3 regions of the Kitasatospora sp. NPDC034035 genome follow, and region 1 is predicted to be linked to each of the others. Evidence: riboswitches for the same ligand, from Rfam matches in the RefSeq annotation. Region 1 holds a riboswitch; each other region holds the start of a gene.
What was found. A riboswitch is a leader RNA that binds a small molecule or an ion and turns the genes downstream of it on or off. The one in region 1 is predicted to bind cyclic di-AMP.
Positions count from the first base shown of each region.

Region 2: another riboswitch for cyclic di-AMP. It lies ahead of ACZ52J_RS08015 (LysM peptidoglycan-binding domain-containing protein); the one in region 1 lies ahead of ACZ52J_RS17480 (glycoside hydrolase family 16 protein).
Region 3: another riboswitch for cyclic di-AMP. It lies ahead of ACZ52J_RS18400 (transglycosylase family protein); the one in region 1 lies ahead of ACZ52J_RS17480 (glycoside hydrolase family 16 protein).

Region 1 is NZ_JBVISA010000011.1:34,983-44,682, forward strand. Features, by position in the region: gene ACZ52J_RS17445 (carboxymuconolactone decarboxylase family protein) at 1-527, shown strand, start outside; gene ACZ52J_RS17450 (phosphotriesterase family protein) at 524-1,432, shown strand; gene ACZ52J_RS17455 (Pr6Pr family membrane protein) at 1,596-2,303, shown strand; gene ACZ52J_RS17460 (SDR family NAD(P)-dependent oxidoreductase) at 2,472-3,236, opposite strand; gene ACZ52J_RS17465 (TetR family transcriptional regulator) at 3,374-3,994, shown strand; gene ACZ52J_RS17470 (alpha/beta hydrolase) at 4,293-5,435, shown strand; gene ACZ52J_RS17475 (phenolic acid decarboxylase) at 5,503-5,832, opposite strand; cyclic di-AMP (ydaO/yuaA leader) riboswitch at 6,439-6,604, shown strand; gene ACZ52J_RS17480 (glycoside hydrolase family 16 protein) at 6,606-7,880, shown strand; gene ACZ52J_RS17485 (hypothetical protein) at 7,957-8,535, opposite strand; gene ACZ52J_RS17490 (IclR family transcriptional regulator) at 8,853-9,650, opposite strand.
Region 2 is NZ_JBVISA010000004.1:264,404-274,103, reverse strand. Features, by position in the region: gene ACZ52J_RS08040 (NAD(P)/FAD-dependent oxidoreductase) at 153-1,520, opposite strand; gene ACZ52J_RS08035 (Ppx/GppA phosphatase family protein) at 1,949-2,884, opposite strand; partial or broken gene ACZ52J_RS08030 (DUF501 domain-containing protein) at 3,037-3,570, opposite strand; gene ACZ52J_RS08025 (FtsB family cell division protein) at 3,542-4,024, opposite strand; gene eno (phosphopyruvate hydratase) at 4,200-5,486, opposite strand; gene ACZ52J_RS08015 (LysM peptidoglycan-binding domain-containing protein) at 5,743-6,648, opposite strand; cyclic di-AMP (ydaO/yuaA leader) riboswitch at 6,654-6,821, opposite strand; gene ACZ52J_RS08010 (cytochrome P450 family protein) at 7,073-8,479, opposite strand; gene ACZ52J_RS08005 (SDR family NAD(P)-dependent oxidoreductase) at 8,746-9,171, shown strand; gene ACZ52J_RS08000 (nucleoside triphosphate pyrophosphohydrolase) at 9,176-9,700, opposite strand, start outside.
Region 3 is NZ_JBVISA010000011.1:258,173-267,872, forward strand. Features, by position in the region: gene ACZ52J_RS18390 (LacI family DNA-binding transcriptional regulator) at 1-195, shown strand, start outside; gene ACZ52J_RS18395 (hypothetical protein) at 268-468, opposite strand; gene ACZ52J_RS18400 (transglycosylase family protein) at 690-1,988, opposite strand; cyclic di-AMP (ydaO/yuaA leader) riboswitch at 1,996-2,164, opposite strand; gene ACZ52J_RS18405 (sirohydrochlorin chelatase family protein) at 2,662-3,621, opposite strand; gene ACZ52J_RS18410 (DUF397 domain-containing protein) at 4,179-4,451, shown strand; partial or broken gene ACZ52J_RS18415 (ATP-binding protein) at 4,876-5,346, opposite strand; gene ACZ52J_RS18420 (helix-turn-helix domain-containing protein) at 5,766-6,632, shown strand; gene ACZ52J_RS18425 (TetR/AcrR family transcriptional regulator) at 6,718-7,383, opposite strand; gene ACZ52J_RS18430 (MFS transporter) at 7,658-9,172, opposite strand; gene ACZ52J_RS18435 (MarR family winged helix-turn-helix transcriptional regulator) at 9,260-9,694, shown strand.

The sequences.
Region 1 (9,700 bases):
TGACTTCCGTGCCGCTGCCGCCGAACGACCTCGCCCCCGCCCCGCTCGACCGCGAAGCCGGCTACGCCCTGCTCGCCGACCTCGCCGGGCCGGCCGCCGCCGGCACCCTCGGCGGGCTGGACGCCCTCGCCCCCGGCTTCCCCGACTGGATCGTCACCAGCCTCTTCGGCGGCACCTACCAGCGCCCCGGCCTCGCCCTGCGCGACCGCCAGATCGCCAACCTGGCCGCCCTCACCGCCCTCGGCGGGGTGGAACCCCAGCTCGCCGACCACGTGCGCTACAGCCGGCGGATCGGCCTGACGAAGGAGGAGATCACCGAGGTCATCGTCCACCTCGCCCCCTACGTCGGCGTCCCCAAGGCCCTCGCCGGCCTGCGCGTCGCGACCGCGACCTTCGCCGAAGCCACCGAAGCCACCGAGGCAACCGAGGCAACCGAGGCCGCCGTCAACGCAGCCACCGACACCACCGACACCACCGCAGCCACCGGCGCCACCGCAGTCAGCGACCTCACCGAGGAGCAGGCATGAGCCGCACCGTCCGCACCGTCCTGGGCGACCTCGACCCCGCCGAACTCGGCGTCACGGACTCCCACGACCACCTCTTCATCCGCAGCCCGCTGCTCCCCGGGCAGGAGCTGGACGATCCGGCTGCCGCCGAGGAGGTCCTGCGCGCCTACGCCGCCGCCGGCGGCCGCACCCTCGTCCAGTGGACCCCGTTCGGCATGGGCCGGGGCGCGGACTCGCTCGCCACCCTCTCCCGCACGACCGGCGTCCACATCGTCGCCGCCACCGGCGCACACCAGGCGGCCCACTACGCGGCCGGCCCCGTCCCGTACGCGGACCTCGCCGAACGCTTCGTCGCCGAGCTCACCACCGGACTGCCGGGTGCATCCGAGAGCGCCCGCGCCGGTCTGATCAAGGTCGCCGACGACGCGGGCCGCACCACCGCGCACACCCGTCGGACGATGGCCGCGGCCGCCGAAGCGCACCACGCCACGGGCGCCCCGATCGCCGTCCACCTCGAACCCGACGGTGATCCGCACGAGGTCCTGTCCCGGCTCAGCAGCCGCGACGGGGTCCGGCCCGACCGGATCATCTTCGGCCACCTCACCCGGTTCCCCGACCGCGCCACGTACCGCAGCCTCGCCGCCGAGGGCGTCCACCTCGCCTTGGACAGCCCCTCCCGGATCGGCCACCCGACCGACCTCCAGGCCTTCGACGTCATCGCCGACCTGGTCGACGCGGGCCACGCCGACCAGCTGCTCCTGGGCGCCGACACCACGACCCGTACCGCCCGGCAGGCCGGCGGTCCGACCCGCCTGCTCACCGATCTCGCCCCACGGCTCGCCCGCGCCTACGGCTCGGAACTGCCCGAGCTGCTCCTCACCACCAACCCGGCCGCCGCCTTCGCCGCCGACTGGCGCACCCCGTGAGCCCGGCAGGCCCTGAGCCCGGCAGGCCCTGAGCTGGGCGGACCCTCGAGCCCTGGCAGGCTTCCGAGCCCGTTCCCGCTCCTGTGGCCGACTGCTCCCGCCCGGGTTTGAATCCGAGTAGCCCTCCTGCCGGAGGGGCGCCCCCAGAGAGGCGGACTCGACGATGCCCGCACCATCGACGGCGGCCGCACCATCGACCGCCGCACCGTCGACCTACCCGTGGCTCGCACCCGCCCGGCTCGCCGTCGCGGCCCTCGTCGCCGTCGCCCTCTGCTTCTCCGGCTACCGCGCGGCGACGGACCCCACCGGGGTGGTGAACTTCTTCAGCTACTTCACCAACCTGGGCAACCTCGCCGTGGTCGCCGTCCTGGGCTACGGCGGCTGGGCGGGCCTGACCGGCCGCCGCCCGGTGCCGGACGAGGTGCGCGGGGCGGTCGTGCTCTACCTGGTGATCACCGGACTGGTCTACGGCACGCTGCTGGCGAAGTACCCGGAGCAGCTGGTGATCCCGTGGGCGGACGACGTGTTGCACCGCGCGATCCCGCTCGTCGTGCTTGCCGACTGGCTGATCGACCCGCCCGCCCGGCGCGTCCGCCCGGTCGTGGTGCTCGGCTGGATGGCGTTCCCGCTGCTGTACCTGGTGTACGCGCTGCTGCGCGGCCACGCCGTCGACTGGTACCCGTACCCGTTCCTCGACCCCACCCTGCACGGTGGCTACCGCCGGGTGGCCGGGGCCTGCTTCCTGACGGCGGTGGCCTTCGTCCTCGTCGGCGCCGCGGTCGCCGCCGTGGGCAACGCGCTCGCCGCGCACCGCGACGCCCGCGACGGCGCGGTCCCGAGGGGCCGTCACGCCCGTGCCGGAACGGGCTGACGAGGGCCGAACACGCTCCCGTGGTGACGGCCGTGGTGACGCTCCGGACCCTCACGGCCGCCGACGCAGCATCGAGGCCTTCCGGCAGCGGGCGAAACGCCGAAGCGGGGCCTGTGCCGTACAGGGGACGGCACAGGCCCCGCCGTTCGGGGCGGCGGGGGCGGGCGGTCACATGTGGGTGCCGCCGTCGATGCGGAGCTCGGTGCCGGTGACGAAGGCGCCGTCGTCGGAGGCGAGCATGGCGATCACGCCGGCCACCGTCCCCGGGCCCGCGAAGCCCTGGCCGAGGGCGGGGGAGAGCTTGGCGAGCAGGCTGAAGTCGGCGTCGGCGGGCAGGCCGGGGTTGTTGGTCATGCCGCTGTCGATGCTGCCCGGGGCGACGCAGACCGCGCGCAGGCCCTGCTTCGAGTACTCCGAGGCGATGGCGTGGGTGAACGACTGGATGCCGCCCTTGGTCGCGGCGTACGCGGCCATGTAGGGGTGGGCGAAGCTCGCGGAGGTGGAGCTGAAGTTGACCACCACGCCCTTGCCGCCGGCGAGCAGTGCGGGGAGCGCCTCGCGGGTCATCAGGAAGGTGCCGGTCAGGTTCACCGCGAGGAGCGTGTTCCAGAACTCCAGGGTGGTCTCGTGGGTGTGCGAGGCACGGAGGATGCCGGCCGCGTTGACCAGGACGTCCAGGCCGCCCAGGTCGGCGATCGCCTCGGCGACGCCCGCGACGACGGCGGCCTCGTCGGAGATGTCCAGGACCCGGATGGTCAGGCGGTCCGCGGTGCCGTCGGCGGTCGCGCGGTCCAGGGTCTTCTTCAGGCCGTCCTCGTTGACGTCGACGGCGACGACCTTGCCGCCCTCGGCGAGGATCCGGTGCACGGTCGCCCGGCCGATGCCCGAGCCGCCGCCGGTGATCAGGACGTTCCGTCCGCTGAAGCGCTCCATGGTGGTACTCCGTTCGTTCGTGGTCTCTCGACCTCAAGAGGCACGGTACGCCCAAGTGGCACGTTGTGCCAATGAGGCTTGATGAGTCATCTCGGCATGACGCGCCAGAATGGCACCCATCCGCGTAGGCTGACCCCGTGACCGGACGCCCGACCCTGAACCAGCGCCGCCGTGACGCCACCCGGCTGGAGATCGCCCGCGCTGCCGCCGCGCTCTTCGCCGAAAAGGGGGCGGAGGCCACCACCGCCGAGGAGATCGCCCTCGCCACAGGCATCTCGCTGCGCACCTTCTACCGGTACTTCTCCGTCAAGGAGGATGCCGTCGCCCCGCTGCTCGCGGCGGGCGGACGGCAGTGGGTCGACCGGTTCGCCGAGAGCTCGGCCGACCTGCCGCTGCGCGAGGCGCTGGAGAGCGCGGCGGTCGCGTCGCTGACGCCGGCCGACGAGGCGGGTGCCGAGATGATGCAGTGGACCCGCAGCCTGCTGCGCGACCCGAGCCTGGAAGGTGCCTGGCAGCGCGTCCACGCCGACTCGGAGGTGCGGCTGCGCGCGGTCCTCGCCGACCGCTGCCCGGAGGGCACCGATCCGCTGGAGATCCGGCTGGCCGCCGCCGCCGCGACAGCGGCGATCCGGGTGGCCCTGGAGCAGTGGGCCTCCTCCGACGCCCCCGCCGTCGGCCCGGGCTCCCCGCGCGACCTGGGCGCCCGCTGCATGCGCGAGCTCACGGCGGGGCTGCGGCTCTGGGAGCGGGTGTCCTGAGCCGGGGGTGCGTCGGGCGTGGGGCGTGGTGGCTGCCGCGCCCGGCGGTTGGCGGGTGACGGCGAGCAGCTGACAGGGTTCAGGGTTCAGATGTCAGATGACAGATTTCGAAATCTGTCATCTGAACTCTGTCGGTTGAAAGCCGTCGGCCGTTCCCCGCGACCTCCCAGCCCGCCATCAGCGTTCTCCCAGCTGGCGCTAGGGTTGATCATTGCGCCCTGGCAGGGGAACCGGGGTGACCTCCTCGGATGTCCCCAGCGGAGGGGTCCGGAGTTCGAGGCGTGGGAGCAAGTAGGACATGGGTCTGACGAGCCACAAGGTGCTGGCGCTGACCGTATTGATCGCCGTCGTGGTGATGGGGGGCACGGTCTGGCTGTGGCCCAGGATGGCCAGGACGACCTGGCAGGCGGTGCTCGGCCGGATCGGCACGCTGCTCGCCACCCAGTTCGCGGTGCTCGCGGCGCTCGGCCTGGTGGCGAACAACTACTTCGCCTTCTACAGCAGTTGGGACGACCTGCTGGGCACCGGTGACACCGGCCCGGTGGTGATCCACAACAAGGCGGACGCCTCCGGTCGCCTCCTGGTGGAGACGATCGGCCACGCCTCGGTCAAGGGCGGCGGTGCGGTGGGCCGCGAGCCCAGCCAGTCGGGCGAGATCCGCAAGGTCCGGATCGACGGTGCGGTCAGCTGGCTGTCCACCGAGAGCTACGTCTACCTGCCCCCGCAGTACTTCCAGCCGGAGTACGCGCAGAGGAAGTTCCCGGCCGTGATCGTCAGCACCGGGTTCCCAGGAATCGCCGAGAACCTGATCACCCGCTTCAACTACCCGGGCGCGGCGCTCAAGCTGCTGCAGGAAGGCCGGATGCAGCCGACCGTCCTGATCCTGATGCGCCCCTCGCCCGCGCTGCCGCAGGACACCGAGTGCGAGGACATCCCGAACGGCCCGCAGTCCGACACGTACTTCACCAAGGACGTGCCCTCGGCGATCCAGGCCAGCTTCCGGGTCTCGTCCGACCCGCAGGCCTGGGCCTTCATGGGCAACTCGACCGGCGGCTACTGCGCGCTCAAGCTGGCCATGCGCCACCCCGACGTGTTCCCGACCGCCGTCGCGCTCTCGGCCTACTACGACGCCGCCGACGACCCGACCACCGGTGACCTGTTCGGCGGCAGCAAGCAGCGCCGCGACGAGGCCAACCTGATGTGGCGGCTGAAGAACCTGCCGCAGCCCAACGTGTCCGTGCTGCTGGCGGGCACCAAGAAGGGCGACGGCGACTACCGGCGGGAGACCGAGGCCTTCGTCGAGGCGGCGCGGAGCCCGATGAAGGTCTCGTACAGCATGCTCGAGAACGGCGGCCACAACTTCGAGACCTGGAGCGCGCTGCTGCCGTCCTCGCTGGAGTGGCTGTCCCAGCACCTTGCGGTGCCGAACCCGACCGCCTGACGACCGGCCGCTTATCGGCCGGACCCCGGGGCCCAGCCGCGGGTCGGGGGTCCGGCCGTCACAGGTCTCAGGCCACCCGCTCCAGCGAACCGGTGTGCAGCTGGCCGACCCGGCCGCCCTCGCCCTCGAAGGTCCAGAAGGCCCGCACCGTCAGCTTGTTCAGGTCCATCACATGGCTGACGGTGATCCCGCTCTGCTCCGTCCAGCTGACGAAGTAGATCTCCGGTGCGACCTCGGCGACGTGCAGCCGCACGTCCTCCCACTGGCCCGCGGACTCGCCGAGGCCCTCCCAGCGCAGCCGCGTGCCGTCGGCCGAGTAGGTGTTGCGGAAGGCCGCGCCGTTGTCGGCCCGGAAGACGTAGGTGCGGCCGGCGAAGGCGGGCAGGGACGCGATCATGGTGGGGCGGCTCCTCGTTTCGGGCTTTGGTGCTCTTGTGCACTGCGGAAATGTCAGGCCTCCAATTTATCCGACCGGGTGCAGTCGGTCAGATCTTTGCCACGGTACGGATCGCCACCGCGCCGCCCGCCGGGGGGTGCGACCGGCACATGGACACCCGCCGCGCTCCGGTCCTACCGTCCACCCATAAGACGCACCCCTGCGAGACTCACCCCAGCGAGACGCACCCCCACCACGCCCGTCCACACCACCGGCATCGCGACGGTCGGCGGCACCCGGCTGCTGAGCGGCCTCGACCGCCTGGAGCTGGCCTGGGCGCCGGAGGCCGAGAGCCAGGTCGACGCCTGGCTCGGCTGACCGTCCCGCCAGGCCTTCGGCCGAGCACCCGGACGGGCACCCGGCCAGGAACCAGGACAGGCATCCGGCCGGGCCGGGGGATTGATCAACTCGGCCGCCACACAGCGTCGTTGATTGACACCGCTGTGAGCTGCACGACAACCGGACCGACGGAGTTGTCCGTTCACGCACAGCCTGCCTAGCCTGCAACGGTCGTCCGCCCTCGCGGACCCCGCCGCCGGGACGCCGAGTCCCGTCCACCCGTCGGCGGGTCACCGAGCACCACGCGGACGGGAGTGGGGGAACCAAGGTCGGCGCCCGGCCCGCGCGCTCACGCGTACGGGTCGTGGCTAGGGGTGAAGCCGTTCCACAGGCGGCCGGGCCAACTGCAGCCCGAACCCGACAGCTAACCTCGCAGGCGTCGCAGAGGTCCGCTCATGCCCCAGCCTGCTGTCCGGCGCGCCACGCCGCGCCACGCCCGCCCCTCCCGCCGCGGCCGCAACGCCGCCTTCGCCGCCACGGGGGCGCTCGCCATCAGCGGCGCCGGCCTGTTCGGACTGCCGTCCGTGAGCAGTGCCCAGGCCGCCACCGCGCCGACCGTCACCCAGGACCGGCTCGCCCCCGCCACCATGGTCGCGGGCAAGGCCGGCACCGCCTCGCTCGGCCTGCACTCCTCGGCCTGCTTCACCGCGAAGACCGTCGGCGTGGGCGTGCGGGACGCGCGCGGCACCAACCTCGACTTCCCCGGCAACGCCTCCAACGTGCAGATCTGCCCGAGCGGCGTGAACTTCACCAGCGGCGCGCGCACCCTGCCCGCCGGGACGTACACCCAGTTCGGCTTCTGGCAGGACCTCGGCGGCGTCTGGCACAACCTGCCCTCGCAGCAGCTGGTGGTCTCGGCCACCGCCACCCCGGCCCCGACGGCCACCGCCACCCCGGCGCCGACCTCCATGCCGACCCCGACCCCCACGCCGACCCCGAGCGCCACGGCCAGCCCGACCGCCCCCGCGCCGTCCTCCCTGGTCGCCGGCAAGTCGCTGACCTGGTCGGACGAGTTCAACGGCTCGATCTCCTGGGGCCAGCGCTGGGTCGGCGACAAGAGCACCTCGTACAAGTACGGGAACCACAACCCGGACGACAACAAGCTGGACTGGCTGAACAAGAACAACGTCAGCGTCGCCAACGGGGTCGCCACCTTCACCGCCGCCCCGGGCGGCCCGGCCCTGGAGAACGGCAAGCAGTCCTGGAACACCGGCTTCCTGACCACCGAGGGCTCCAGCGAGGGCTTCCAGGTCAAGACCGGCGACTACGCCGAGACCCGGGTCAAGCTGCCCGCGGGCACCGGCGCCTGGCCGGCCCTGTGGACCTGGAAGAACGGCAGCGGGGAGATCGACTCCTTCGAGTACCACCCCGACAACCCGAACCTGCTGGAGCTGACCAACCACGTCAACCCCGGCAACCCGAAGTACTACACCGACGCGAGCGCCATCGCGAAGGACCAGTGGGTGACCATCGGCACCTACTACGGCGCGAACTCGGTGGACTGGTACGTCAACGGCGTCAAGGTCTTCTCGGACGGCAAGGGCGTCGGCGCCAACTGGTCGGCGTACCTGATCCTCAACCTCTCGGTGTGCGCGGGGCAGTACCACCCCGCGCCGCAGGGGACCGCTCCGATCACCATGGCCGCCGACTACGTCCGCGTCTACCGCTAACCGGTAGGACGTCTCACCGGTCGCCGCAAGCCGGCAGCCGCTCGCCGGCGCCCGGCGCCCGGTGGGACGACGTGGCTCAGGAACCGGCAGCCGTCTCGACCACCGTGATGTCGAACGGCTGCCGGTTGTTGCTCTCGTCCCGGTCGTCCGCGCTGCGCACCGCGACCCAGCCGCCGCTCAGTTTTCCCAGGGGCAGGTCGGGGTCCAGACGGACCGGGACGAGGGCGGTCGCGGTGCGCAGCGGCGGCAGCCCGGGCCCGAAGACGCAGCGCACCCGGTGGCCGTTCTGCAGCACCTCGCAGTTGTCGGGGTAGTAGGGCCCCTCGGGGGTGACGCCCTTCGGCAGGGTGACCACGACCGTGAACGGGGAGGCGGTGGTGTCCGGGCCCCTGTTCGCGACGAAGCCGTGGACGGTCGTGGTGCCGCCGGGCGGCGCCGCCGGGTCCGGGTCGATCCGGACCACCTCCAGGTCGGAGTCGGACGGCGCGGCGACCACGGCGGGCAGGGTGGACACCTCGGGGACGGCGGACGCGGTCGGCGCGCCCGGCGCGACGACCTCCACCGCCGGACGGGGCTCCGGCCGACGCAGCGCCCAGGACGGGCTGGTGGCCAGCACCGCCACCGTGCAGCCCGCCACGACGGCCGCGACCAGCACGGCCCCGCCGTACCTCCTGCCCCTCGAGCTGCCGTGCGATCCCGTGTCACCGCAAGACCCAGTGCTGCCGTGCGATCCCGAGCCACCTCCTACGACGCCCCGTACGTCCTGCTGCTCCATGCCGCTCACCGTGCCCTCGTGCTTCGGCCGCCCGCACCGTCGCGGGCCGCGTCCGCACCAGGGTGGCCGAGCTGTCGCCGCGACCGGGGCGCATCCCGACCCGCCCCGCCGCCGTCCGCTCGAACGGAGGACGTGCGGTGTCGGCCCGGCGGCCCGTGTCGGAAAGGGGGGTTGACGAGGCGTCAGGCTGGTGGCCCTCAGGGGGCGAGGACCTGCCCCAGCCGGCCGGCGATCTGGCGCATCACCGGTACCAGCGAGGCGGCCCCGGCCTGCTCCTCCAGGGCCCGGATGCGGGCCTCCGGCCCGGAGACCGAGAGCGCGGTGGGCGTCGGCGCGCCGGGGACGGCGAGCGCGATGCAGCGGACGCCGATCTCCTGCTCCTGGTCGTCGACCACGTAGCCGCGCTCGCGCGCCTCGGCGAGCTGGTGCAGCAGCTCCTGCGGGTCGGTGACCGTGTACTCGGTGTGGGCCGGCAGCGGGTTGGGGCCGAGGACGGCGCGCGCCTCGTCCTCGGGCAGCTGGGCGAGCAGTGCCTTGCCGACGCCGGTGCAGTGCGGCTGCACCCGCCGCCCGACCTCGGTGAACATCCGCATCGAGCGCCGCGACTGCACCTGCCCGACGTACACCACCTCGCCGCCCTCCAGTACCGCCAGGTTCGCGGTCTCGCCGGTGGCCTCCATGAGCTCGGCCAGGTAGGGGCGGGCCCAGCTGCCGAGCAGCCGCCCGGCCGTCTCGCCGAGGCGGATCAGCCGGGGGCCGAGGGTGTAGCGGCGCGCGGTGTCCTGGCGGACATAGCCCTGCTGGACGAGGGTACGAACCAGTCGGTGGATGGTCGGCATCGGGAGGCCGGAACTGGTGGAGAGCTCGCTGAGCGTGGCCACGCCGCCGGCGTCGGCCAGCGCCTCCAGGAGTTGGAAGGCGCGCTCGACGGACTGCACGCCGCCGCTCGCGCGGTCGGAGCCTGTCGTCGATGCTGTGTCGGGGGTCGCAACCACCGGCGTTCCCTTCGCTGTCGGGGAGGAGTAGAGTCCCGGCGACCTCTTCA
Region 2 (9,700 bases), on a different contig from region 1:
CCTGCCGGAGGTCCGGCAGGGGCTCTTCTACTGCTGTACTCCGCCCGGTCACAGGGCCGGCTGAGCACCACGGAGGTCGTGGTCCGGCGACGCTGCCGGGCGGAGGGCCTCCGACTCATACCCCGGTGCTCCCACACCGGGGTCTCAGTCGCTTACTTGCTCGCGAGTTCCTTGTCGGCGGCCGGCTTGGCGGCCTCGACGGGCTTGGTGGGCGGGGTGACCTCCTGGATCGGAAGCTGCGGCTTCTCCATCTGGGAGAGGCCGACCATCTCGCGCTTCAGGAACATCGCGAGCGTCCAGTCGGTGAAGACGCGGACCTTGCGGTTGAAGGTCGGGACCATCGCACCGTGGTACAGGCGGTGGAACCACCAGGCCGGACGGCCCTTCAGCTTGTACTTGCCGAAGAGGATCGCCACGCCCTTGTGCAGGCCGAGACCGGCGACCGCGCCCAGGTTCTTGTGCTTGTACTCCTTCTGCGGGAAGCCCCGCATGCCGGAGATCACGTTGTCGCCGAGGACGACGGCCTGGCGGCAGGCGTGCTGCGCGTTCGGCGGGCACCAGGCGCCCTCGCCGGAGGCGAGGTCCGGGACCTGGGCGTTGTCGCCGGCGGCCCAGACGTAGTCGAAGCCCTGGACCTGGAGAGTCGGCGCGGTGTCGACGTGGCCGCGCGGGCCCAGCGGCAGGCCGAACTCGGACAGCACCGGGTTCGGCTTCACGCCGGCCGTCCACACGATGGTGGAGGCGTCCATCTCCATGCCGTTCTTCAGCATGACGTGGCCGTCGACGCAGGAGTCCATCGAGGTCTCGATGTAGACCTCGATGTTGCGCTCCTCGAGCTTCTCCTTGGTCCACAGACCGAGGTCCGGGCCCATCTCGGGGAGGATGCGGTTGGCGGCCTCGACCACGACGAAGCGCATGTCGTCGCGGCTGACGGTCCGGTACAGCTTGGACGCGTCGCGCGCCATGTCCTCGATCTCGGCGATCGTCTCGATGCCGGCGAAGCCGCCGCCGATGACGACGAAGGTCAGGGCCTTGCGGCGGACCTCCGCGTCCGAGGTGGACTCGGCCTTGTCGAGCTGGGCCATGACGTGGTTGCGGAGGCCGATGGCCTCCTCGACCGTCTTCATGCCGATGCCGTTCTCCGCCAGACCCGGGATCGGGAAGGTGCGGGAGACCGAGCCGGTCGCGACGACCAGGTACTCGAAGGGCAGCTCGTAGCTGTCGCCGGCCGCGGGCTGGATCGTGGCGACCTTGCGGGCGTGGTCGATGCCGGTGACGGACCCGGTCAGCACCTCCGCCTGCTTGAGGGCGCTGCGCAGCGGCGCGACGAGGTTGCGGGGCGCGACGTTGCCGCCGGCCGCCTCGGGGAGGAAAGGCAGGTACGTCATGTACGACCGCGGGTCCACGACCGTGACGGTCGCTTCGCCGTAGCGCATCTTCTTGAGGATGCGCATCGCGGCATACAGGCCGACGTAACCACCGCCGACAATGAGGATGCGAGGACGCTCCGTGGTGCTCATATCCGAAAGTATCCAGCACCGTCCGGAGCAGCCTTCGTGAGCCCGGTCACAAGCTCATGGACCCCCCGTGCTACACTGCGCGGCCACAAATCCCGCCCAGGCGTGTGTGCTCACACCCCTTCGCGCCCCCTCGCGAACGTGCGCCGGAGCACTACCCTGCTGAGCAGCAACGATCCGTACAGCGCCCGGGTTCCCGCGCATGATTTCGATTTTCAAACCGTGAACGAGCCCTGGCCTGCGATCCAGCGGGCCTCACGCCCGGTAGGCCTTCGGTCCCACAATTCGGACGTAGCGGGCGAGGCGGTGCGCCGAATGACCCGATCGCCATGTGAAGAAATTCACGAACTTTTCCGCACGGGCCCGGGCGCGCCCCGGCCCCGGCTCCCCGCAAGGGGCGCCGGGGCCGGTCGGGTAAGCCCCGCAGCAGGTCAGCGGGCGATACCCCAGGCGATCCCGTCCAGGATGTCGTGCTCGCTCACGACCACCTCGGCGGCACCGGTCCGCTCCATGATCTCCAGCAGCTCCAGCGCCCCGGCCGCGATCACGTCCACCCGGCCCGGGTGCATCGACGGGATGGCCGCGCGCTCGGCGTGGGTCGCGGCCAGCAGCTCGCGGGCGATCCCGGCGACCCGCTCCCGGCTGACCCGCGAATGGTGGATCGCCTCCGAGTCGTAGTCCGACAGACCCTGGGCGATCGCGGACACCGTGGTGACCGTCCCGGCCAGGCCCACCAGGGTGGCCGCACCGGTCAGCGGGACGACCTCCTCGGCCTTGTCCAACTCGGCCCGCACGTGCGCCCGGGCCTCCGCGATCTGCTCCGCGGAGGGCAGCTCGGCGCCGCCGAAGTGCCGCTCGGTGAGCCGCACGCAGCCGATGTCCACCGAGCGCGCCGCCTGCACGTCGTCCGTCCCGAGCACGAACTCGGTCGAGCCGCCGCCGAGGTCGAACACCAGGTACGGGGCCGGGAACTGGTCGCCGGTCAGCTCCTTGGTGGCGCCCAGGAAGGAGAGTCGCGCCTCCTCCTCGCCGCTCACCACCTCGGGCTCGACGCCCAGGATGTCGCGCACGCCCTTGACGTACTCGTCGCTGTTCTCGGCGTCCCGGGAGGCGCTGGTGGCGACGAAGCGGACCCGCTCCGGGCCGACGCCGAAGCCCGAGATGATCTCCTGGTACTCCCGGCAGGCCGCGAAGGTGCGGGCCAGCGCGTCCGGGTGCAACCGGCCCGTCTGGTCCACGCCCTGGCCCAGCCGGTTGACCATCATCCGGCGGTCGAGGTCGGTGATCTCACCGGTCTCCGGGTCCAGGTCGGCGACCAGCAGCCGGATCGAGTTGGTGCCGCAGTCGATCGCGGCCACGCGGGTCATGGTCACTGCGACTCCTGCTGCCCCTCGGCGTCCGGCGCGACGTCATCCGCGGCACGCTTCTTGGCGGCGCGCTCGGCGGTCTTCTGCTGCTTGGCGGCGATCACGGCCTCGTGGTCCTGCTCCTTGGCGCGGTTGCGGGCGACCCGCTCACCGGCGGCCTGGACCTCGGCCGGGGAGACGCACGGGCCCTTGGCCCACCAGTCCTCCAGCATGCCGATCGCCTCGTCTCCGAGCGGGTTGACGCCCTCGCCGGCCGCCAGCGAGTGGCCGACGAGCACGTGCAGGCACTTCACCCGGTCCGGCATGCCGCCGGCGCTCGGGAAGCCCTCCAGCACCTCGATCGCGTCCCGCCGGGCGATGTAGTCCTCGTGCGCCTTCTGGTAGGCGGCGGCCAGCTCCGGGTCCTCGGCGAGCCGGGCGCTCTGGTCCTTCATCACGCCGTCCGCCTCCAGGGTGCCGATCAGCGAGGCGGCCTTGGGGCAGGTCAGGTAGTACAGCGTCGGGAACGGCGTGCCGTCCGGCAGGCGGGGGGCCGTCTCCACGACGTCCGGGTTGCCGCAGGGGCAGCGGTGCGCCACGCCGCGCAGGCCGCGCGGCACCCGGCCGAGCTGGGCGGCGATGGCCGCGACGTCGGCGTCGGAGACGGTGGGGTGGTTCTCAGTGGTCATGGGGGGAGGTGTCTCCAACGGAGGACGGTGGGAGCGGAAGGGGGGTGGCGGGGGCGGGTGCGGCGGCGTCGGCGGCGTCGACCGAGTCCCAGATGCTGGTGTACCAGGGCTTGGCGGCCATCGCCTGACCGGCCGCCACACCGGTGGCGGGGGCGCCGGCGGCGGACGAGGAGGGCTTGGCCGAGGCCTGGCCCGCCGGGTCCACCGCGATGTACGGGGTCTCCCCCGGCACCGCGTAGTGCAGCCGGGCGCGCGCCTGCGCCTTGACGAACTCCGGGTCCTGCCAGCGGGCCTTGTCCCGGCGCAGCTGCTCGACCTGCTGGCGCGCGTGGTCGGCCTTCGCCCGCTGGGCGGAGATCTCGGCGCGCTGGGAGATGAACTGCCGCGTCGGGTAGGCGAGGATCGCCACCAGCGAGCAGAGCACCAGGACGAGGACGGTCGCCCGGCTCGTGAACCGAGGCCGGGCCGCCAAGCCCGGGATCCTCCAGCCTGCCATCTCCCGTATCCCCTCCTGGTCGCGACGGTGCCCCGCCGTCCACCCTACGGGGTGAAAGGCGGGGCACCGGTCAGGCTGGCGCTCAGCAGCCCTCGTGCTCACTGGTGTGCGGAGCGACTGCGCTCGTCACTCCGCGGAGCGACTGTGTTTGTTACTCCGCGGAGCGGAAGCGCGGGAAGGCGCCGCGGCCGGCGTACTCGGCGGCGTCGTCGAGGATCTCCTCGATGCGCAGCAGCTGGTTGTACTTGGCGACGCGCTCGGAGCGGGCCGGGGCACCGGTCTTGATCTGACCGCAGTTGGTGGCGACGGCCAGGTCGGCGATGGTGACGTCCTCGGTCTCGCCGGAGCGGTGCGACATCATGCAGCGGTAGCCGTTGCGCTGGGCCAGCTCGACGGCGTCCAGGGTCTCGGTCAGCGAGCCGATCTGGTTCACCTTCACCAGCAGCGCGTTGGCGGTGCCGGTCTCGATGCCCCTGGCCAGGCGGGCCGGGTTGGTGACGAACAGGTCGTCGCCGACCAGCTGGACCTTGTCGCCCAGCTTGACGGTCATGGCCTTCCAGCCGTCCCAGTCCGACTCGTCCAGCGGGTCCTCGATGGAGACCAGCGGGTACGACGCGACCAGGTCGGCGTAGTACTCGATGAGCTCGGTGGAGGTGAGCGCCTTGCCCTCGAACTGGTAGGCGCCGTCCTCGTAGAACTCGGAGGCGGCGACGTCCAGGGCCAGCGCGACGTCACGGCCGGGCACGTAGCCGGCCTTCTGGATGGCCTCGGTGATCAGGTCCAGGGCCTCGCGGTTGCTGTCCAGGTTCGGCGCGAAGCCGCCCTCGTCGCCGAGGCCGGTGGACAGGCCACGCTCCTTCAGCACGCCCTTGAGGGTGTGGTAGACCTCGACGCCCCAGCGGACGGCCTCGGAGAAGGACTCCGCGCCGATCGGAGCGATCATGAACTCCTGGATGTCGACGTTGGAGTCCGCGTGCGAGCCGCCGTTGAGGATGTTCATCATCGGGACCGGCAGGACGTGCGCGTTCGGGCCGCCCAGGTAGCGGAACAGCGGCAGGTCGCTGGCCTCGGAGGCGGCGTGGGCGACGGCCAGCGAGACGCCCAGGATGGCGTTGGCGCCGAGCGAGGACTTGTCCGGGGTGGCGTCCAGGTCCAGCATGGCCTGGTCGATCAGGCGCTGCTCGGTGGCGTCGTAGCCGACCAGCTCCGGGCCGATCTGCTCGATGACGGCCAGGACGGCCTTCTCCACGCCCTTGCCGAAGTAGCGGTTCTTGTCACCGTCGCGCAGCTCCAGCGCCTCGAAGGCGCCGGTGGAGGCACCCGACGGGACAGCGGCACGACCCGTGCTGCCGTCGTCGAGGCCGACCTCGACCTCGACCGTGGGGTTGCCGCGCGAGTCGAGGATCTCACGGGCTACGACGACATCGATGGACGGCACGAGGCATCTCCTTGCGGAAGCAGGTCCGGCTGACGGTGGTGCTGTCAGCAGGACGATTGCGGAGTCGTTACGGACCAGAGCCTAGCCGCCCAGGCTCCCGGGGCCACGTCCGCCTCGGTCTCGTCTCAGCGTGTGGCCCCGCTACCCACCAGTAGTTCACCTGCTTGTCCCAGCTTGTCCCACTGAAGCGGGCGAATGCGGACGAAGGGGGCCGGCGGGCCCAACCCCCTTCGCGCGTCGGCCTTCACGCGTCGGCTCAGCCGAGGTGCAGCACCTGGCCGGGCAGGATCAGGTTCGGGTCGCCGCCGACGGTCCCGTGGTTCTGCTCGTACAGCGCGTGCCAGCCGCCGGACACGCCCTGCGCGGCGGCGATGGTCGACAGGGTGTCACCGTCGCGGACGGTGTAGTCGTGGCCGGACGCCGGAGCGGCCTGCGGCGCGTACTGCTGCTGCGCGGCCTGCGGGGCGTACTGCTGCGCGGCGGCGTGGCCCGCGTACTGCTGGTAGACGCTCTGGTGGCTGGTCCAGTACCAGGCGCCGTTGTTCTGGTACCAGTACACCTTCGCGTCCGCGTCCCAACCGCCCTGGCCGGAGAGGCCGTGGGCCTGCGGCTGCGCCTGCTGCTGCGGGGCGGCCTGCTGCACCGGCTTCTGGGCAGGCTTCTGCGCGGCGGGCTTCTGGGCGGCCGGGTTCTGAGCCGGCTTGGCGGCGGGCTTCTGGGCCTGCTGCGCGGGGGCGGACTGCGGCTTGGCGTCCGAGGAGGTGTCGACCGCGGCCGGGGCACCGCCCTTGCTCAGGCCCGCCTTCTTCGAGCAGACCGGCCAGGCGCCCGGGCCCTGCGAGGCGAGCACCTTCTCGGCGACCGAGATCTGCTGCGCCCGGCTGGCCTGGTTGGCCTGCGGCGCGTACGCGGTGCCGCCGTACGCCTTCCAGGTGCCGGAGGTGAACTGCAGGCCGCCGTAGAAGCCGTTGCCGGTGTTGATGCTCCAGTTGCCGCCGCTCTCGCACTGGGCGACGGAGTCCCAGGCGGAGGCCGGTGCGGCGGAGGCGCCGGTGGCGGTGAGGAGCGGCATCGCGAGTCCGACGCCGGCCACACCGGCGACGGCAATGGCCTTCTCGGTCTGGGTACGACGGCGGTGACGACCGGTTCCAACGAACAGCATGAAGAGGTCCCTCTCCGCACGCCTGCGAGGTGAGCTGTCGGGTTCGGACCGGGAGGTGGCCCGGCCGCCGTACGCGGAAACGATTCCGCTCAGGCGGCTTCACCCCAAGCCGTGGGAAACGGCAACAAACCTGGTTCCCCCGCCCCTGCCCAGGGTTCTGGTCGGTTTCCCGTGACGCGGCGGGCAGGATTCGGCGTTCCGCGCACGAGGTCCGCAGCTGCGAACTCCAGGGAGAGTAGACAGATCCTCAGACCAATCACAAGCTCATATCACCGATATCACACAGAAATTACGGCGCGTGCCCGATCGCCTACCAACGGCGCCGCTATGTCCGGATTGATGGGCGTTCACACCTGAACCGGAAGACCCCGGGCGACGTTCCGTCAGCGTGTCGCCCGGCGTTTCGTCATCTTGTGTCAGTTTGTCAGGGGCGCATAAGGGGTGTCGGGGGCGTATGCGGAGGCGTATGCAGGGGCGTATGCGGGGAGCGACTCTCCGGACTGAATTCGACCGGAAGTTCCCGCAGTCCACGCATGATCAGACCGCCGCGCCAGCGCAGATTCTCCGGGCTTTCCGCGAGCCGCAGATCGGGCAGCCGGGAAAGCAGTGTGGCCAGGGCGGCACGCCCTTCCAGGCGGGCCAGCGGGGCGCCGATGCAGTAGTGGATGCCGTGCCCGAACCCCAGGTGGGGATTGTCAGTCCGGGCCAGGTCCAGGGTGTTCTCGTCCGCGAACCGGGCCGGATCGCGGTCCGCGGCGGCCAGCACCACCAGCACCGGGTCACCGACCGGGATGTCCACCCCGCCGATGGTCAGCGGCCGCGTCGCGAACCGCCAGGTCGCCATCTCCACCGGCCCGTCGTAGCGCAGGAGTTCCTCGATCCCCGTCTCCAGCAGCGCGTGCTCCCCGCGCGCCACCGACTCCTGCAGCGACCGGCGCTGCCCCGGATTGCGCAGCAGCGCGTACATCCCGTTGCCGATGAGGTTCACGGTCGTCTCGAAACCGGCGAAGAGGAGGATGAAGGCCATTGCCGCGGCCTCGTTCTCGGTCAGGTGCTCGCCGTGGTCGCTCGCCCGGATCAGACCCGAGATCAGGTCGTCCCCGAGGTCCGCCCGCTTGCGGTGGATCAGCTCCAGCAGGTACGCCCGCATCCGCTTCACCGCTCGCCCCACGCCGCCGCGTTGGCCGCCGCCGTGGCGGATCATCATGCCGGCCCAGTCGCGGAAGTCGTCCTGGTCCTCGGCCGGCACGCCCAGCAGGTCGCAGATCGCGTAGATGGGGAGCGGGAAGGCGAACTCGTGGATGAGGTCCGCCGAACCGCGCTGCGCGAAGCCGTCGATCAGCCGGTCCGTGAGCTGCTGCACCCGCGGCTCGAACTCGGCCACCCGGCGCGGGGTGAACGCCTTCGACACCAGTCGGCGCAGCCGCGTGTGGTCCGGCGGGTCGATGTTCAGCAGGTGCGTCATCAGGTCCGCCTGCCGCTCCCCCGGGATGCCCACCCGGCCGGTGCGGTGCGCCTGCTCACTGTGGTGCGCCGGGTTCTTCGACAGCCGGCTGTCCGCGAGCGCCTGCCGGGCGTCCGCATACCTGGTCACCAGCCAGGCCTCGACACCGCTCGGCAGCTTGGTGCGGTGCACCGGGGCGTGCTCGCGCAGCCAGGCGTAGGCGGGGTACGGATCGGTGGCGAACTCCCAGGTGAACAGCTGCGGAGCGGCGGCGTCGGGCTGCTCGGGATCGTCGGACGGCGCGGCGGCCGGCTGCGCGGCGGCGGGCTGGGCGGGGTCGTCGGACGGCGCGGCGGCGGGCCGGGCGGAGTCGGGCTGAGCTGGCATGGGTCGACCGTATCCGGTGGGTGCGCGCCCCCCTTCCTCAACGGCTCGCGACCCCCGCGTCAACGGCGTGCGACGGGCGCGCCAACGCTCCGTGGACGACCCGTGGACGGTCCGTGGACAGCTCTTGGAAAGCTCTTGGCCGGACGCCGGGCGTGAGCCTGGTCACCTGAGGGGTAATCCCTGTTGCGGAGGGTCAGGACCTGCCTACGATCCTCCGCAGTACGCGTGGGCGCCGGTGCGGTGTCGCCCACAGGGAGGAGCAGACCATGCGGGTCAGCGGGTCAGTCGTCGTCATCGCGGTACTCGACGGCGGGTCGGGCGCCGGCCTCGCCCGCCGGTTCGCCGCGGCCGGCGCCGCCGGAATGCTGATCGCCGACCAGCACGTCGGCATCGCCGAGGACCTCGCCGCCGAACTCGACCGGCCGGGCTGCCCCGTCGTCGGCGTCTCCGGCGACATCCGCCGCCCCAGCGACGTCGCCGCCCTCGTCGACACCGCGGAGAAGCACCTCGGACCGATCGACCTCTTCGCCGTCGCCGGCCCCGACGGCGAGCGGATCGTCTCCCTCGCCGACCTGCCCGACCACCTCGACCTGGAACGCCTCGCCGAACTCGTCGTCCTCGTCGGCGAGGCCATCGGGGAACTCGTCCCGCCGCAGCGGCGCCCGATGGAGAGCACCGCCACGGCGGCCTGAGCGCCTACTCCCCGTCCGGCTCCCGGTCGGGCTCTCCACCAGGCTCTCCGCCCGGTTCTCCGGCCGGTTCTCCGATGGGTTCTCCACCAGGCTTGAGGCCCTCGGCCGCGCGTACCGCGTCCCGGTAACCGCGCGCGGCCGAGCGCAGCGCCGCGTCCACGTCCACCCCGGCGTCGTGCGCCCGCTGCGCCACCGCGAGCAGCAGTCGGCCCGCCGACTCCGCGGTCAGCTCGGCCGGCAGCTCGTACGGCTCGTCCGGCACGGTGCGGACGCCCGCCCGGCGCACCCGGGACACCAGCTTCGCCGCGTACGCCAGCGCGGGCAGCCCGGCCGGCACACCGTCCAGCACCGACTCGCGGTCCGCCTTCTCCGCGGCCTTCAGCTGCTCCCAGTTCGCCTCCACCTCGGCGGCGCCCTCGGCCTCGACATCCCCGAACACGTGCGGATGCCGGTACATCAGCTTCTCGACGATGTCGCCCGCCACGTCGTCGACGGTGAACGGATCGGTCGGGTGCTCCTCGGCGATCCG
Region 3 (9,700 bases), 220 kb from region 1:
GGCTTCGACGACTCGCCGCTGATCGCCTTCACCGAGCCGCCGTTGACCACGATCCGCCAGCCGGTCGAGGCGATGGCCACGGCGGCGGTGGACGCGCTGCTGGAGGAGGTCAGCGGAAACGCGGCCCAGCGCGGCGAGTTCATGTTCCAGCCGGAGCTGGTGATGCGCGGGTCCACCGGGGCCTGCGCGCGCTGAGCGTCGGCCGTAGGGGCAAGGGAAGGGCCCCGGAGGGCAGTTGCTCTCCGGGGCCCTTCGGCGTGCGCCGGGTCAGCCCTCCTGGGCGGTGGGACGGTCGGCGGTGAGGCGTCGGCCGTCGGCCGCGTCGCCGGTACGGGTCTCGGTGCGGCGGCCGCGGGCCAGGTAGTCGCGCAGGACCAGTTCGACGGCGTCCTGCGGGTTCGTGGTACCGGAGAGCATCATCGCGTCGATCGCGAGGTTCGCGTCGATGGTGACGGTGACCTGGGCCATGTGACTCCTCCTCGGGTGCGGAGCAGCAGCTTGCCCGTTGGGGCGGGGTTTCACCACGGGGATACGCCGGAACCCCCGGGGAGGAGCGACCAGACTCTCCCCGGGGGTGGCGGGTGGTCAGCGTTCGGAGGACGACTGACAGCTGACAGATGTTGAAATCTGTTATCTGTTATCTGTTGTCCGTCAGTCGAAATCCGTCGGCTGTCAGCCGTTCGCCGTGCTCAGACCCGGCCGGCGAAGTCCGGGGCCCAGTTGGCGACGGTCTGCTCGCGCACGCCCGAGCTCGGGTTGGCGGCCTCGACGTACTTGCCGCCGCCGACGTAGATCGCGACGTGGTAGACGCCCGAGTCCTGGCCGTTGTTGGACCAGAACAGCAGGTCGCCCGGCTGCAGGCTGTCCAGCGAGACGTGGGTGCTGGCGGCGGCCTGGTCGGCGGCGACGCGCGGGACGGAGATGCCCGCGGCGCGCAGCGCGGCCTGGGTCAGGCCGGAGCAGTCCCAGCCGCCGTTGCCGGTGCCGCCGTAGACGTAGGCCTGGCCGACCTTGGACTCGGCGAAGGCGACCGCGGCGGCCATGCTGCCGGTGGCGGCCTGGGCCGGGGCCTGGGTCTGCGCCTGGGCGGCCGGCTGGGCGGCCGGGGTCTGGGTCTGGGCCGCCGGCTTGGCGTTCACGGCACCGCCGTTCGCGGACTGACCGGACTTCTGCGAGCGGTTGAACCAGGTGAAGTCCGAGCCGGACTTGTCCGAGGAGGCGGACTGGTCGGTGGAGGCCGACTGCTGGGCCTGGCCGCCGTCGCCGAAGGACAGGTGCTGGCCCGGGTAGATGGTGTTCGGACCGTCGGTCAGGGTGCTGCGGTTGAGGTCGTACAGCCGCTGCCAGCCGCCCTGGACGTTGTGCTTGTCGGCGATCGAGGACAGCCAGTCGCCCTCGACCACGGTGTAGTCGCCGCTCTGGGCCTGCTGCTGGTGCTTCTGCGTCCAGTTGCCGGTGGCGGAGTCGGTGGCGGCCTGGGCAGCGTCCTGGGCGGGCGCGGCCGGCTTGGCGGCCGGGGCCTGGGTCTGCGCCGGCTTGGCGGCGGGCTTGGCGACCGGGGCGGCGGGCGCGGCGGGCTTGGCGGCGGTCGAGGTGTCGACGGACGCCGGGGCGCCACCCTTGGTGAGGCCGGCCTGGACCGAGCACACCGGCCAGGCGCCGGGGCCCTGCGAGGCGAGGACCTTCTCGGCGACGGCGATCTGCTGGTCCTTGGTGGCCAGGTCGGCGCGCGCGGCGTAGGCGGTGCCGCCGAAGGCGGACCAGGTGCTCTGGGTGAACTGGAGGCCGCCGTAGAAGCCGTTGCCGGTGTTGATGCTCCAGTTGCCGGTGCTCTCGCACTGGGCGACCTTGTCCCAGGTGGCGACGGAGGCCGCGGAGGCGGTGCCGGAGACGAGGCACGGGACGGTGAGGCCGACGCCCGCGACGCCGATGGCGGCGATCACGCGGCGGGTGCGGCTGGACAGACGGGTGCCGTTGGTGGGCAGCATGAAGACGCGGTCCTCTCCCACGCCTGCGAGGTGAGCTGTCGGATTCGGGCTGGAGTTGCCCGGCCGCGCGTGAGCGCGGCTTCACCCCTAGCCCTGGACGTTCCGGGGAACGGTCCGGGGCGACTTACCTGTGGGTCCCCCGCTCCTGCCGTGGTGCGTTTTCGCGCTTCCAGGACATCCGACGGCAGGACTCGGCGTTGCGGATGAACTGGGTCCGTGTGGCCACGAACGGGGAGCACGTTAAGCAGACTTAAGTTCAAACTGCAAATAGCTGTGACGCGCATCACGGTTTAGTGGGAACTGCCAAAATGTCAGGTAATCATGATCGTAAATGATCGTTTTTCGGCAATGCTGTTGCGGATGCCCACAACTGTCTTCGCCTCAGGAGTGACGTGACGGTGTGTTGAAGCGCGAAGCGGCGCGCCGTCCGAGCCAGGGGGGTGGCCGCGATTCGAGCGCCGGAGAGTGCGCTCACCATTTCCTTGCAAATGGCGCCAGAACGGACATTCCCTTCATTGCTCGCTTAACTCCTGTAACTCCCGTACGGCACAGGAAAGCAGCAGGAGGGGCAGCAGGAGAGGCAACAGGAGGGGCAACGAGAGAGGCAAAGCGAAGGGCCCGGAACGCAAGCCGTTCCGGGCCCTGTGTGCGCGCCGACCGGCGCGTGGTGTCCTTACTGTCCGGCAGGCGCCTCGGCGGCCGCGTGAGCGCGCCGGGCGCCCTCCACGACCCCCTCGGCCTCGGCGGCGGCCGCCGCCTCCGCCTCGGCCTGCGCCAGCTCCTCCGGGGACGGCGTGGGCAGCGCGGCCAGGTAGGTGGAGGCGATCAGCTGGCCGACGGTCGGGTACGCGCCCAGCGGCGCCGCCGACGGGCAGCCGGTCTCCTCGGCGGCCGTGGCGAGCAGCTCGGAGTCGGCCTCCGGCCCGATCACCAGCGGGGCCAGCGCCGGGCGCTGCGAGCCGGACTCCTTGAGGTGGTTGACGGCCGCGGCCACCGAGCCGGGCACGTCGAGCGCGGCGGCGACGACCGGGACGGCCAGTCGGGCGGCCAGCAGTACGCCGGTGATGCCGGCTGCGGCGGCGGCGTCCTCGCCGCCGACGGTGGTCAGGACCACGCCGTCCGCGGCGGTCGCGATGGCGAACAGCCGGGCCCGGTCGGCGCGGGCCAGCCCCGCCTCGGAGAGTCGCACGTGCACGGCCTCGGCGAGCAGCGGGTGCGGGCCCAGCGCGTCGGTGACCGGCGCGCCGTACTCGGCGGCGAGCGCGTGGAGTTCGGCCAGGAAACCGTGCGGACCGGGCACCAGCGGCACCAGGACGGGCGTCGGCAGCCCGGCCTCGGCGGCCATGGCCAGGAGCTCGGCGACGGTGCGGTCCTCGCCGCCGGCGCCCTCGGCGTAGTCGCCGGGGAGGTAGCCGACCGCGGCCTGGACGCCGTTCTGCTCGCTGCGGACGATGGAGAGCAGCTCCTCGACGACCGAGCGGGACTCGGGCCCGGCGGTCGCGGGCACGGCGAGCACCAGGGCCGGCGCGTTGGCCGGGATCGCGGGGCGCTCGGGACGACGGTGGCGCCCCCGCGCACGGGAGCCTGGAGTGCGGACGGGCAGTGGCGCGCCCGGAATGGCTGCGGTGCTCATGCCGGAGATCGTAGGACATCGGCCCGTCCGGCCTGCAGTCGGCTGCCGTACGGGTTTGGCGCGGTCGCGGTGCGGACCCGGTGTGGCCGCCGTGCCGGTACGGGTGGTTTGCCCACAATCCGGACATTCCTCACCCAACCCCCGTGCGAGCACGGGCCATTGCTTTGACGTGCCCCACGTGGTGCGGCGTTGCGACTGTGGTGCGTGAGATGTCTCACAGTCCGGAGGTCGTCTGACGGAGGGTCACGGTGGCGCGACTCCCGGCATTCGAAGATCAACATTCAGCGGGGAGCCGCTCACGGCGGGTTATCGCGGCTCCGGTGATTCAGTCGACTATGTCCGTTTACGTACCGTCAGGGGAGACCCCGTGAAGAGTTCGGGGCCGCGGGTAAAAGGCCTCGTGCACCTGCAACGTCCCGTGCTGATGCACGTGCACTGCAGCTATCATCGCGTCAAGTGAGGCGTTGTGCCGGGCCGGTACGGGGCCGGTCCGTTCGTTCGGCGGTGCCGGGGGCGCCGCGCTGGACGACAACTCCGGAGCTCTTCGGGAGATTTCTATGCACGACTCGCACGACTCGCAGGACACGCACGGCTCGTACGACACCCACAACGGGATGGCCGCGGCCGATCTCACGGGGGTGGTCTGGCAGAAGAGCCGGCACAGCAACTCCCAGGGCAACTGCGTCGAGTTCGCGGCCCTGCCGGGCGGTGATGTGGCGATGCGCAACTCGCGCTTCCCGGACGGTCCGGCGCTCATCTACACCCGGGCCGAGATCGCCGCCCTGCTGTTGGGGGCCAAGGACGGGGAGTTCGACCACCTGGCGGTCTGACCGGCTGCCGTGCTTCACCATCGGGGGGCCGTCGTGGGTGCCGACACCACGACGGCCTTTGACTTTCCTGCCGTCTTCTCCGCTGTTGCCTTCCCGGCCACCGGCCGGGGCGAACCGCCGACGGGGCCTGGCGGAAGGGCCCGGGGCGTGGTCCTCCCGGGGCTTCCCTCGACCGGCCACTCGGCCGGCTGCCGTACCCGACGCCCTGCCCGACGTCCGAGCTGGCATGGGAGCGGGCCCTCGGCCCGCTGTTCGACCGGCCACGCGCCGCTCGGCGCTAGGCCGAGCGCCGGTGCCGTCCACCGACGTCGACCGGTCCGCCGAGCGCGTCGAGCGCCGAGCGTGCACCGATCTCCGCGTGCCCGCCGATCTCCGGGTGTCCGCCGATCTCCGGGTGTCCGTCGAGCGTGCCGCCCGCCGGCTCCGCCTCGAACATGGCCCAGACCACCTTGCCGCTGCCCAGCGGGTGCCAGCCCCAGGAGCGGCTGAAGGACTCCACCAGGTGCAGCCCGCGGCCGGATTCGGCGACGAAGTCCGCTTCCCTGGCCACCGGGCCGATGCTACTCGGGTCGCTCACCGCGCAGACCACCTGGGGTGCGCGGTGCACCAGGCTTATTCGGATCGGCAGCCGCCCGTCCGGGGTCGCCCGTGTGGGAAAGTCGTACTCGCCCTGGGCGCCGCCCGCAGGGTCGGGCCGTGCGCCGATCGCATGCCGGAGCGCGTTCGTCACGAGTTCCGAGGCCACCAGCGCGACGTCGTCGAACAGCTCCGGCAGGCTCCAGCGCCGGAGCGTGGTCCGGGCGAAGTCGCGCGCGGTTCTGACGGCTTCGAAGCGAGGAGCGAGCGTACAGGTGACCACATGGGGGTCAACCGCCAAAGCCGTACCGGTGCTCATGAAGAGCTCCTCCCATAAGGGGGCGGACACGGCTGGACCCGCCGGGGTCATGCCGGTCACCTCCGACTCGCTCGGCCGCTCGGCCGCCCCCTCGACCAGACGCGCGCGCACTCGGCCGCCCGATGGCGCGGGGGGACGCCGTCGGACCGGTGCACGGAGTCGCGCGTGGGGTCGACGCGGAGCCCGCGGGATTGCCAGGGATGTGCAGGTGCACGTGCACCATGGTGGTGTGCGCTCACTGCAGATGCAAGAGTCGATTCACGTGCAGTCGCACTATTGGCATATGCAAGCGCCGGATGCACGTGCATCCTGGTGTGCGGAGTGCAGAACTGATAGGAACATCCGTCAGTATCGGCACCGTGAGCGCTCAACTGATGGCAGACTGTGCGCTGTTTGCCCTAGGTGGAGGTTTCGACCGCATGACCACAGTTCAGCCGGGCGGCGGCTCGATGGTCCGCCGGATCCTCCTCGGCTCGCAGCTGCGTCGCCTGCGTGAGGCGCGCGGCATCACCCGCGAAGACGCGGGCTACGCGATCCGAGCCTCCGAGTCCAAGATCAGCCGCATGGAACTCGGTCGCGTCAGCTTCAAGGAGCGCGACGTCGCCGACCTGCTCAGCCTGTACGGCGTCGACGACGGCATGGAGCGGGAAGCCCTGCTCGGCCTGGTCCGCGAGGCCAACAAGTCCGGCTGGTGGCACAGCTTCAACGACGTGCTGCCGGGCTGGTTCCAGACCTACGTCGGACTGGAGGAGGCCGCCCAGCTGATCCGCACCTACGAGGTGCAGTTCATCCCCGGGCTGCTGCAGTCCGAGGAGTACGCACGGGCGGTTTTCGGCCAGAGTCGGCCGGTCATCAGCGAGGAGGAGGTCGAACGGCGGGTCAGCCTCCGCCTGCGCCGCCAGAAGCTGCTGGCGGAGGGCGCCAGCCCGCGCCTGTGGGCAGTCATCGACGAGGCCGCGCTGCGCCGGCCGGTCGGCGGGCCGAAGGTGATGCGCGGTCAGGTGCAGTACCTGATCGACGTCGCCGAGCAGACCAACGTGGTGATCCAGGTCATGCCGTTCCGTTTTGGCGCGCACGCGGGCGAGTCCGGGGCGTTCACGATCCTGCGCTTCCCGGAGCAGGACCTCGCGGACGTGGTCTACCTGGAGCAGCTCACCAGCGCGCTGTACCTGGACAAGCGGGACGACGTCGACGCGTACATCCAGGTCATGGAGCGGCTCTGCGTGGACAGCCTCACGCCGGAGCGCACCATAGACCTGCTCGCCTCGATCCTGAAGGAGCGCTGACCCGCTGCCGTCCGGGATCCGTGAGGACCTTTCTTCGCGGATCCCCTCGGCAGCGGGTCGCGACCGGTAGGCCGCCCACCCGCCGTCAACCGCGGGCCGGCGGCCTTTCGTGTTCCGGCGGATCGGTCTGCGGTGAGTCGGTCTTCGGTCGGTCGGTCTGCGGTGAGTCGGTCTGCGGCGGGTCGGCCTGGGGTGGGCAGCCGAGGCGCCAGGCCAGGCCGTAGCGGCGGAAGAGGTCGGCCCGGATCGGGGCCAGCGGGATCTCGGCGCCCGGCAGCAGCACCCCGATGCAGCCGCCCATCAGCGCGCTGCGCAGCACCGCGTGCTCGGCGACCGGGTCCGGCGCGCCCCAGTCGCGCAGCAGTCCCTGCAGGATGGCGCCGAGTTGCTGCTGCTCCGGGTCCTGGACGAAGGCGCCGGTGTCCGGGTCGAGGATCAGCGCCAGGTGCGAGCGCATCACCCGGGGGTGGTCCATCGCCAGCCCGAGGACGGCGTCGATGGCGCGGGCCAGCCGGGCCTCGGGGGAGGAGTCGGGCGCCAGTTCCGCCAGCGCACCGGACAGCGACTGGTGCATCATCCGGTGTGTCGCGGCCTGCATCAGCAACCGTTTGCCGTCGAAGTAGTAGGAGAGCAGCCCGCGGGCGAGCCCGGCCCGCTCGGCGATGTCGGTCAGTGTGGTGCCCGCGTAACCACGCTGGTCAACCAGCTCGACGGTGGCCCGCATGATGCGTCGGCGGGAGCGCTGCCGCATCTCCTCATTGACCGAATCACCGCGAGGTGCCATCGTGTCTGCTCCGAACGTTCGTTGGCTCCGGGCCAATATACTTGCGAAGCCGACAGCCGCCCCGCACCGTGCCCCGACGGGTGCCCCCCGGCGGCCGGTACGAAGACGGCCGGCTCCACCAACACGGGGGTTTGGTGGAGCCGGCGCCATTGCCCGAGGGCCTGGAATCGGCCGCGGGCGGGGCCCATGGGGTCAGTGCCCAGTGCTCGGCACTTGGTACTCGGTGCTCGGCACTCAGTGCTCAGTGCTCGGTGAGGGCTCCGGTCCGGGCCACTGTCGGACCCGCTGACGGGTAATCATAGTCGGGCACCGGCGAAGGGATCGCGGCGCGGCGTCGGTCCACCAGCGCTCCGACCGTCGCGACCACCAGCCCGACCAGTGCGACCGCGGTGACGAACACCAACGCCGGGCGGTAGCCGTCAAGTTGGGCCTGCGGGCTGTCCCCGCCCGCGCTGCCGGCCGTGATCATCGCGGTCGCCCCGGCCAGCACCACCGCGGTGCCGACCTGGATCGCGGTGTTCACCAGACCCGAGGCCAGGCCCTGCTCCTCGTCGGCCACGCCGTCGGTGGCGGCGATGTTCACCGAGGGGAAGGCGAGCGCGAAGCCCACGCCGAGCAGCAGCATCGAGGGCAGCACCAGGGCGACGTAGGAACTGTGCTCGTCCAGTCGCAGGAAGAGGGCGAAGGCGCCGACCAGGGCGAGCAGGCCGATCGGCAGCAGCCGCCCGGTGCCGAAGCGGTCCACGATCGGACCCATGAACGGCGCCGAGAGGGCGATGAACGCACCGGCCGGCAGCAGTCCGAGGGCCATCTGCAGGGCCGACCAGCCGAGCAGGTGCTGCAGGTAGAGGGTGACCACGAACTGGAAGCCGCCGTACGCGCCGGTCATCGCGAAGGCGACCAGGTTGGCCCTGGCGACCGAACCGTTGCGGAAGATGCCGAGCCGGACCAACGGGTGGGCGGTGCGGCTCTCGACCAGCAGGAAGGCGGCGGCCAGCGCGGCGACCACGACCATCGAACCGAGCGTGCGCAGGCTCAGCCAGCCGGCGCCCTGCGCCTCGGTGACGGTGAAGACCAGCAGCAGCACGGTGGCGGTTCCGGTGATCGCGCCCAGTACGTCGTAGCCGCCCTTGGCGGGCTCCTCGACCGGGCGGGGGAGCAGGCGGATCGCGAAGACCAGGGCGAGCAGCGCGACCGGGACGGGCATCAGGAAGGTCCAGCGCCAGCCGACCGAGGTGAGCAGACCGCTCAGCACCAGGCCGAGCGAGAAGCCGCTGGCGCCGCAGGTGGTGTAGATCGACAGCGCGCGGTTGCGGGCCGGGCCCTCGGCGAAGGTGGTGGTGATGATCGACAGGCCGGCCGGGGCGGTGAAGGCGGCGCTGACGCCCTTGAGGAAGCGGGCCGCGATCAGCAGGCCGCCGTTGTCGACCAGGCCGCCGAGCAGTGAGGCGGCGGCGAAGACGGCCAGGGCGACCAGGAAGACCCGGCGACGGCCGAGCAGGTCGGCGGCGCGGCCGCCGAGCAGCAGCAGGCCGCCGTAGCCGAGCACGTAGCCGGAGACCACCCACTGCAGGGTGGAGGTGGACAGGTGCAGCTCGGAGCCGATGGACGGAAGGGCGACGCCCACCATCGAGACGTCCAGGGCGTCCAGGAACATGGCGGCGCAGAGCACGATCAGGGTGCCCCAGAGGCGGGGTGTCCAGTGCGGGCCGCTGGTTGACGGGGCGTCGGGTGACGTGACGGTCGCGGTGGTCATGGGGAGGACAGTACATGCACGTGCATTCAATGCAAATGAATTAGATGTGAACGCAATAATTGACGATGCAGGTGCTAGGGTGGCGGCGTGGCTGAACTCGACTCCCCGGCGGAGGCCGGTCTCGTTGCGCAGTGGCGCGAGCTGCTGGCCCGGCACGCTGCGGCCGCCTGCTTGCTCGACCGCGAGCTGGGCGACCGGTTCGGGCTGGGCATGAGCGAGTTCGAGGTGCTGGAGCGCCTCGTCGAGGGCTGCGACGCCGGTGACGGTCACGCGCTACGGGTGAGCGAGCTGGCGCCCACCGTCCACCTCAGCCAGAGCGCCCTCTCCCGGCTGATCGCCCGCCTGGAGAAGGCTGGACTGGTCACCCGGGCGATGTGCGAGAGCGACCGGCGGGGCATCGTGCTCACCCTCACCGAGGCCGGCCGGGAACGCTACGAGCAGGCCAGGCCGCTCCACCGCGAGGTGCTGGAGCTGACCCTCGGCGGCGAGCTCGGCAACGCCGGCGAAGTCCCGTCGGCCTGACCTGGC